2 regions of the Sphingomonas sp. SORGH_AS_0789 genome follow, and region 2 is predicted to be linked to the other one. Evidence: predicted binding sites of a transcription regulator. Region 2 holds the regulator's gene; the other holds the start of a gene.

Region 1 (4,199 bases), 2.0 Mb from region 2:
AGCTCGATCACCCGGCCGACATCGACCACGATCAGGAAGGGCGGCCAGCCATGATCGACGGGCAGCGCGCGGGCATATTGCTCGGCCTGTTCGCGCGCGCGGCGCATCAATATGTCCCATTGCCGCGACCGGGGCGCGGTGCCCGCCCCGTCGGGGAGCAGGCCGGGGAGCAGCGGGCCCTCGGCGGCGAGCGATTTCGCGCCCAGGCCCTCGCGGCTCTGCTTGGCCTCCAGCACGAAGCAGCCGCGCTTGTAGAGGTCGATCCGCCCGCGCCGGTCCTCGTCGCCGGGCAGGACGACCGCTCGTTCGAAGACATAGTCGTTGCGGGTGCTGGTCGCGTGGGCGGGGTCGGGCGGGGCGACGCCTAGGATCGCGCACAGCTCGGTCAGGAACAGCGCGTAATTGGCGCGCTCCGCCCCGCCCTCGCATGCCTGCCAGCGCCGGATGAACGCCTCGATCGCCGCCGGGGTCGCCATGAATCGAAATCCTCCCGATGGGGATCATCGGGAGGATTTCAAAAGGGCAAAGCAAAGTTGGAACCGGTTTCGCCCAATCCCTCGTTCCGTTCAGCCTGAGCGAAGTCGAAGGCCAAGGGAAACGGGAACCCGCCGGACGTGCGCTTCGACTTCGCTCAGCGTGAACGGCCGTGGGGATTTTGGGGTAAACATCCAGATCGGATGCAAGACTTATCCCCCGTACATCGCCATCGCATCGCGCCGGAACGCCGCGCCGCTGTCGGTGCGGCTGTAGAACATGTGCCCGCCCGGATAGACGTTCAGATGCACCCGCTGCGCCACGCCATAGCTCGGCATCTGGTCGACGATCAGCCGCGACGCGAAATAGGGGCAGGACAGGTCGTCCCAGCCATGGACGATCATCACCTTCATCTTGGGATCGTTGGCGATCGCCTTGCGCAGGTCGGTGACGGGGGTGTCGTCGGGCTTGCCGCGATCCCAGGCGCTGTTCACCTCATAGGACAGCGCATGATAGCGCGCATCGGTCTTCCAGCCCACTTCGCGCGTCACGAAATCGACCATCGCGCTGGTCGTCGGCGCGATCAGCGAGTCGAGCAGCGGGTCGTTGGACCGCTGCTGCGACGACCAGGGGAAGGGGTCGAAGGCGGTGACGTTCGAGTCGTAGATGCTGCCGATCGTCGCATCATTGCGGTGAATCTCGCGCAAGTACGTCCGCGTGTCGATCCGCCCGCCCAGCCGGCGGACCAGCGCGGGGTCGAGACCGGTCAGCTCGGTGACGCGGCTGACCAGCCGGTCGACCGCCTGGGTGTCCGACCGCCCGCGCATCAGGTCGCGCAGGTAATCGCCGCGGGCATAGGCCTCGACGCCCGCCATCGCCTCGGGGGTCAGCTTGCCCTGCCGCTCCAGCTGGGCCGCCGCCATCGAGGGCAGGTCGATCATCCAGGGCAGCGGCGACAGCGCGGTGGCGTCGTCGCCCGACGCCGGGTCGAGATAGGGCGACACCATCACCAGCCCGTTGACCCCGACGCCGATCTGCGACTGAAGCTCATAGGCGATGCGCGGCGCGCGGTAGCCGCCATAGCTTTCGCCCATCACATATTTAGGCGAGCGCAACCGGCCTTCCTTGACCAGCCAGTCATAGACGACCTTGGACAGATATTTGATGTCCGGGTCGTTGGCGTAGAAAGCCTTCTTGGTCTCCGCCTCGTCCACCAGGCTGCGGCTGAAGCCGGTGCCGATCGGGTCGATGAAGACCAGGTCGGTAAAGTCCAGCCAGCTGTTCGGATTGTCGGTCGTGACCGGCGCGTCGGACGGTGCATCGCCCTGCGCGCCGAAGGGGACGCGCTTGGGCCCCACCGCGCCCATGTTGAGATAGACCGACGACGCGCCCGGCCCGCCGTTGAACGCGAAGGTCACCGGGCGCCGCACGTCGCCGCCGGGCACGGTATAGGCGGTATAGACGACCTGCCCGATCTCCTTGCCCTTGTCGTCGCGCACCGGGATCGTGCCCACGGTCGCCTTGTAGGTGACGACCCGGCCGCCGATCCGCGCGCTTTGCGTGATCGTCCTGTCGGCGGGGAGCGGCGGACGGTTGCTGTCGTCGTCCTTGGTCTCGGTGGTCTTGGTCTCGGTCTTCTCGGCCTTTTGCGCCAGGGCAGGCGTCGTCTGGGCGGCCAGCAGCAACAGGGCGGACAGGTGCAGGGTCTTGGACAAGATGGAAACGCTCCCCCTCGGAAATGAGACAGTGTATCATGCAAAGCGCGGGAATTGCCAAGCCCCCGGCTTTTCAAGGGGATCATGGGCGAAGCTCCGGCGTTCCTGCAAGCCCGTCCCAAACCGCCCCTCGCAATGGGGCCTGTCGCTTCCTATCTCGCCTCTGGCCTTCTCTCCGGAACAGAAGTAGAACCTGCCTCATGCTGACCAAGATTTCCGTCCGCGGCGCGCGCGAGCACAATCTCAAGGATGTCGATATCGACATTCCCCGTGACACGCTGACGGTGATCACCGGCCTGTCGGGGTCGGGCAAGTCTTCGCTCGCCTTCGACACCATCTATGCCGAGGGGCAGCGCCGCTATGTCGAGTCGCTGTCGGCCTATGCGCGCCAGTTCCTGGAGATGATGCAGAAGCCGGACGTCGACCATATCGAGGGGCTGTCGCCCGCCATCTCGATCGAGCAGAAGACGACCAGCCGCAACCCGCGCTCGACCGTGGCGACGGTCACCGAGATCTACGACTATATGCGCCTGCTCTGGGCGCGCGTCGGCATCCCCTACAGCCCCGCCACCGGCGAGCCGATCGCGGCGCAGACGGTCAGCCAGATGGTCGACCGGGTGATGACGCTGCCCGAGGGCACGCGCCTCTATCTGCTCGCGCCCGTGGTGCGCGGCCGCAAGGGCGAATATCGCAAGGAAATGGCCGAGTGGCAGAAGGCGGGCTTCACCCGCGTCCGCATCGACGGCCAGCTCTACGAGATCGACGAGGCGCCCGCGCTCGACAAGAAGTTCAAGCACGACATCGAGGTGGTGGTCGACCGTCTGGTAGTGCGCGAGGACATTGCAACCCGCCTGGCCGACAGTTTCGAGACCGCGCTGAAGCTGGCCGATGGCCTGGCCTATGTCGACCCCGCCGATCCGGTCGAGCCGCACACGCCCAAGTCGGCGGTGCTGGGCGACAATGCGCCCGATGGCCGCATCGTATTCTCGGAGAAATTCGCCTGCCCGATCTCCGGCTTCACCATTTCCGAGATCGAGCCGCGCCTGTTCTCGTTCAACGCGCCGCAGGGGGCGTGTCCGGCCTGTGACGGCCTGGGCGAGAAGCTGATCTTCGACGAGGATCTGGTCGTCCCCAATCATGAGCTGTCGATCAAGAAGGGCGCGGTCGTGCCCTGGGCCAAGTCCAACCCGCCCAGCCCCTATTATATGCAGGTGCTGGGCAGCCTTGCGCGCGAGTTCGGTTTCTCGCTGGAGACGCCTTGGAAGGACCTCGACCCCAAGGTGCAGGAGGTGATCCTGCATGGCACCAAGGGCAAGGCGGTCACGCTGACCTTCATCGACGGCAAGAAGTCCTATGACGTCAAGAAGCCGTTCGAGGGTGTGATCGGCAACCTCAACCGCCGGATGCTCCAGACCGAGAGCGCCTGGATGCGCGAGGAACTGTCCAACTATCAGTCGTCGCAGCCCTGCGAAGTTTGCCACGGCGCGCGGTTGAAGCCCGAGGCGCGGGCGGTGAAGGTCGCGATGCAGGACATCTCTTACGCGACTCGCCTGTCGGTGGTGGACGCGCTGGCCTTCTTCACCGGCCTGCCCGAACATCTGACCGACCAGCAGCGCGCCATCGCGCAGCCGATCCTGAAGGAGATTGTCGAGCGGCTGGGCTTTCTGAACAATGTCGGGCTGGATTACCTGAATCTCGACCGGACCAGCGGCACGCTGTCGGGTGGCGAGAGCCAGCGGATTCGCCTGGCGTCGCAGATCGGCTCGGGCCTGTCGGGCGTGCTGTACGTGCTGGACGAGCCGTCGATCGGGCTTCACCAGCGCGACAACGACATGCTGCTGGCGACGCTGCGGCGGCTGCGCGACCTGGGCAACACCGTGCTGGTGGTCGAGCATGACGAGGATGCGATCCGCACCGCGGACTATGTCATCGACATGGGGCCGGGGGCGGGCGTGCATGGCGGCCAGATCGTCGCGCACGGCACGCTCAAGCAGTTGCTCAAGTCCAAGA
Region 2 (4,199 bases):
GGCGTTGGAACTTTGGGCGGAACGCGAGCGGACGCAGCTGGCGCTGTGGATGCCGGTGGCCTGGGGGCTGGGCATCGCCTTGTGGTTCGTCCTGCCCGATCCGCGCGGCTGGGCGGCGTTGATCTGTGTGGCGGGCGGGGTCGGGCTGGCGGCGTTCACCCTGTCCGGGGGCGGCCGCGTGACGCGCGCTATCGGCATGGCTGCGCTGCTGGTCGGCGGCGGCGCGGCACTGGCCTGGGCGCGGGCCGAGTCGGTGGCGGCGCCGGTCCTGGCCCGCCCGGTGCTGGCGACCATGACGGGCGCGGTGGAGGGCGTCGACCGGCTGGCGGCGCGCGGGCTGATGCGGCTGATGTTGCGACCGTCGAAGGCCAGCGACGGGCGCGGACGGGCGATCATGCTGCCGCCCCATGTCCGGGTATCGCTGCCCATCGAGGATGTTCCGACCGGTCTGGGGCGCGGGGCGATCGTCCGCCTGCGCGCGCGACTCATGCCGCCTGCCGGACCGATCGCGCGCGGCGGCCATGACTTTGCCCGTGCCGCCTGGTTCCAGGGGATCGGCGCGACGGGGCGTGGCTTCGCGCCGGTCGAGGTCCTGCGGCCATCGAGCCGGGGAGAGGGGCTTCGCCAGCGGCTGTCATCCCATATTTCCGCGCGGATCGAGGGGAGTGCGGGCGGTATCGCAGCCGCGCTCGCAACCGGCGATGTCGGCGGCATCGGCGAGGCGGATGCCGAGGCGATGCGCCGGGCGGGGCTCGCGCATCTCCTGTCGGTCAGCGGGCTGCACATCACGGCGGTGGTCGGGATCGTCATGGTCCTGACGATCCGGCTGCTCGCGCTCTGGCCATGGCTGGCGCTGCGCGTGCGATTGCCGCTGGTCGGGGCGCTGGCGGGCGCGGTCGCGGCGATCGGCTATACCGCGCTGACGGGGGCGGAGGTGCCGACGATCCGCTCCTGTGTCGCCGCCATGCTGGTGCTGGCGGCGCTGGCGCTGGGACGCGAGGCGATGACGCTGCGGCTGGTCGCGGCGGGGGCGTTCATCGTGCTGCTCTTCCGGCCCGAGGCCCTGATGGGGGCGAGCTTCCAGCTGTCCTTCGCGGCGATCACCGCCATCGTCGCGCTGCACGAACATCCCGCGATGCGGCGCTGGTTCGGCCCGCATCCCGACTGGCGCTGGTCGGCGGCGCGGCAGCTGGGGGCGTTGCTCGTCACCGGGCTGGTGGTCGAGGCGGCGCTGATGCCGATCGCCATCTATCATTTCCACAAGGCGGGGCTGTACGGTGCCTTCGCCAATATCGTCGCCATTCCCTGGACGACCTTTGTCGCGATGCCGCTGGAGATGCTGGCGCTGCTGCTCGATCCCGTGGGGCTGGGCGCGCCCTTCTGGTGGCTGCTCGGCCATGCGCTGGGGGCGCTGCTTTGGCTGGCGCGGCAGGTGGCGGCGATGCCGGGGGCGGTGATGGCGCTGCCGGTCGCGCCGGACGGGGCTTTCGCCGTGACGATCCTTGGCGGACTCTGGGTGGCGCTGTGGCGGACGCGGTGGCGATGGCTGGGCGTGCCGGGCGTGGCCATCGGCGTGATCGCCATGCTGGCCGCGCCCTTGCCCGACCTGATCGTGACCGGCGACGGCCGCCATGCCGCGATCCGCACCGGCGGCGGCATGGCGCTGTTGCGGGAGCGGGCGGGGGATTATGTCCGGAATGCGCTATCCGAAATCGGCGGCAGCGACGATGCACCGCTCGCGCTGGTCGACCAGGCGGAGGCGCGGTGCGGCGCCGATATCTGCCTGACCCGGATCGTGCGGGACGGGCGCGTCTGGCGGGTGGCGGCGACGCGGAGCGGCTATGCGGTGCCCTGGGCCAGCCTGATCGCGCTGTGCGACCGCGTCGACATCATGATCGCCGACCGGCGGCTGCCCGAGGCGTGTCGCCCGCGCTGGCTGAAACTCGATGCCCCCGCCTTGCGCCGCAGCGGCGGCGTGACGATCCGGCTGTCGGGACCCGTGGCCGAAACCGCGCGGATGCCGGGGGACCGGCACCCCTGGATCGTGGCGAGCGAGGCGCGTGGCCGCTGACCCGCTCGCCCTCTTATCAATCGTAGCGGCGCAGAATGCCCGACAGCTTGCCCTGCACCCGCACCTGGGCGGGGGCGTAACGCTGAGGATCATAGGCGCGGTTGGCGGGGTCGAGCCGGATCATCGAGCCTTCGCGCCGGAAATATTTCAGCGTCGCCTCCGCCTCGTCGATCAGCGCGACGACGATCTGGCCGTCGCGGGCGATGTCGGTGCGGCGGATCAGCGCATAGTCGCCGTCGAGGATACCCGCCTCGACCATCGAATCGCCCGACACCTCCAGCGCATAATGCTCGCCCGTGCCGAGCAGGGCGGCGGGGACGGCCAAGGTCGAGCTGCCCTCGAACGCCTCGATCGGGACACCCGCGGCGATGCGGCCGTGCAGGGGGATCTCGACCACGTCATTGGCGGGCTCGGCGACCGGCTTCGCGGCGGGCGGACGCGCATCGGCCGTGCTGGCGGCGGCGGCCACCGGCTTTTCCGGCCGATCGGGCATCCGCAGCACCTCCAGCGCGCGGGCGCGATTGGGCAGTCGGCGGATGAAGTTGCGTTCCTCCAGCGCGGAGATCAGGCGATGGACGCCCGACTTGGACTTGAGGTCCAGCGCCTCCTTCATCTCCTCAAAGGAGGGCGAGACGCCGGTTTCCCGCAAACGGTCGTTGATGAAGCAGACAAGCTCATGCTGCTTTGCGGTGAGCATCGCGATCCTCCGTCCAGAACAGACGTGGAACTTATATGGAACGGAAAGGCTTGCGTCAAGCGAGCATCAGGATTTCCGCCGAGTCGCCCGCACGGGCCGGGGGCGCGTGCGGCGGGCGGATCACCAGGCATGTCGAACGCGCCAGGGTCAGCAGCATCGAGCTGTCCTGGATGGCCGCCGCATGGATGCGCCCGTCGATCATCGCGGCGCGCAGATAGTCGATGCGCGGACCGTTGGCGGGCAGATCCTCACCCAGAATGGCGGGGATCGCGCTGGGGAAGGGATCGCCTGCGCCCGCCATATGCGCGACCAGCGGCTTGACGAAGAGGATCGCGGTCACGAAGGCCGACACCGGATTGCCGGGCAGGCCCAGCACGACCATGTCGTTCAGCCGCCCCGCCATCATCGGCTTGCCGGGGCGAAGCGCGATCCGCCAGAAATCGATGCTGCCGCCCGCCGCCTTCAGCGCGGGCTGGACCAGATCATGATCCCCCACCGATGCGCCGCCGGTCGTGACCAGCAGATCGGCCGCGACCCCGGCAAAGGCGTCGCGCAGCCGTTCCAGATTGTCGGGCAATATGCCCAGGTCGATGATCTCGACGGGCAGGTCGGCGAGCAAAGCGGCCAGCATCACGCCGTTCGACTCCGGCAGGGCGTCGGCATCCCCCTGTCCGGGGGGCACGAGTTCGTCGCCGGTCGCGGCGATCGCGATCCGGACGCGCGGGCGGACGGGCAGGGTGCCATGGCCGCCGGTCGCCGCCACCGCGATCCGCGCGGGCGTCAGCCGCTGCCCCGCGGCGATCAGCCGGTCGCCTTGCGAAAAATCAAGCCCGCGCCGCCGCACATTGCGTCCACGATGTGCCGGGCCTTCGCCGGTCAGGGTCAGCGTCCGGTCCTCGCGCCCCGCCTCTTCCTGGACCAGCACCGTGTCGGTGCCCGGTGGCAGCGCGGCGCCGGTGAAGATGCGCGTCGACTGTCCGGCCTCGACCTTCTCCGGAAAGGGGCGTCCGGCGGCGCTTTCGCCGATCACCGTCCAGGGCCCCGGCATGTCGTCGAAGCGGATCGCATAGCCATCCATCGCCGACAGGTCGCGCGACGGCTGGGTCCGCTGCGCCAGCACGTCGCGCGCCGCCCAGCGCCCGGCGGCGTCGCGCAGAGCGAGCTCGATGACGGGCCGGTCGGGGGCGAGGGCGAGCAGGCGCTGTTGGGCTTCGGCAACGGGTAGAAGAATGGCGGTCACTCCTGTTGGCGACAAGACGCGTCGTCGGCGCTGGCGTTCCCGCAGGCGGGCCGGTCAGGCGTGCCAGTCACCCGACTTGCCGCCGGTCTTGGACAACAGGCGAATATCGCCGATCGTCATGCGCTTATCGAGCGCCTTGGCCATGTCATAGACGGTCAGCAGCGTGACCGACACGGCGGCCAGTGCTTCCA

The links. The regulator LexA, encoded in region 2, represses DNA repair genes until DNA is damaged. The targets are predictions, from matches to a motif close to GTTCCNCNCTTGTTCT.
Region 1: uvrA (excinuclease ABC subunit UvrA) is a predicted target of LexA. The motif match lies at 2,367-2,382, and genes of this name have one in related genera.

What each region holds. Positions count from the first base shown of each region.
Region 1 is NZ_JAVIYV010000001.1:643,500-647,698, reverse strand. It holds gene QE360_RS03005 (DNA methyltransferase) at 1-476, opposite strand, end outside; gene QE360_RS03000 (S10 family serine carboxypeptidase-like protein) at 687-2,189, opposite strand; gene uvrA (excinuclease ABC subunit UvrA) at 2,390-4,199, shown strand, end outside.
Region 2 is NZ_JAVIYV010000001.1:2,664,305-2,668,503, forward strand. It holds gene QE360_RS12275 (ComEC/Rec2 family competence protein) at 5-2,071, shown strand; gene lexA (transcriptional repressor LexA) at 2,088-2,768, opposite strand; gene glp (gephyrin-like molybdotransferase Glp) at 2,824-4,008, opposite strand; gene moaC (cyclic pyranopterin monophosphate synthase MoaC) at 4,063-4,199, opposite strand, start outside.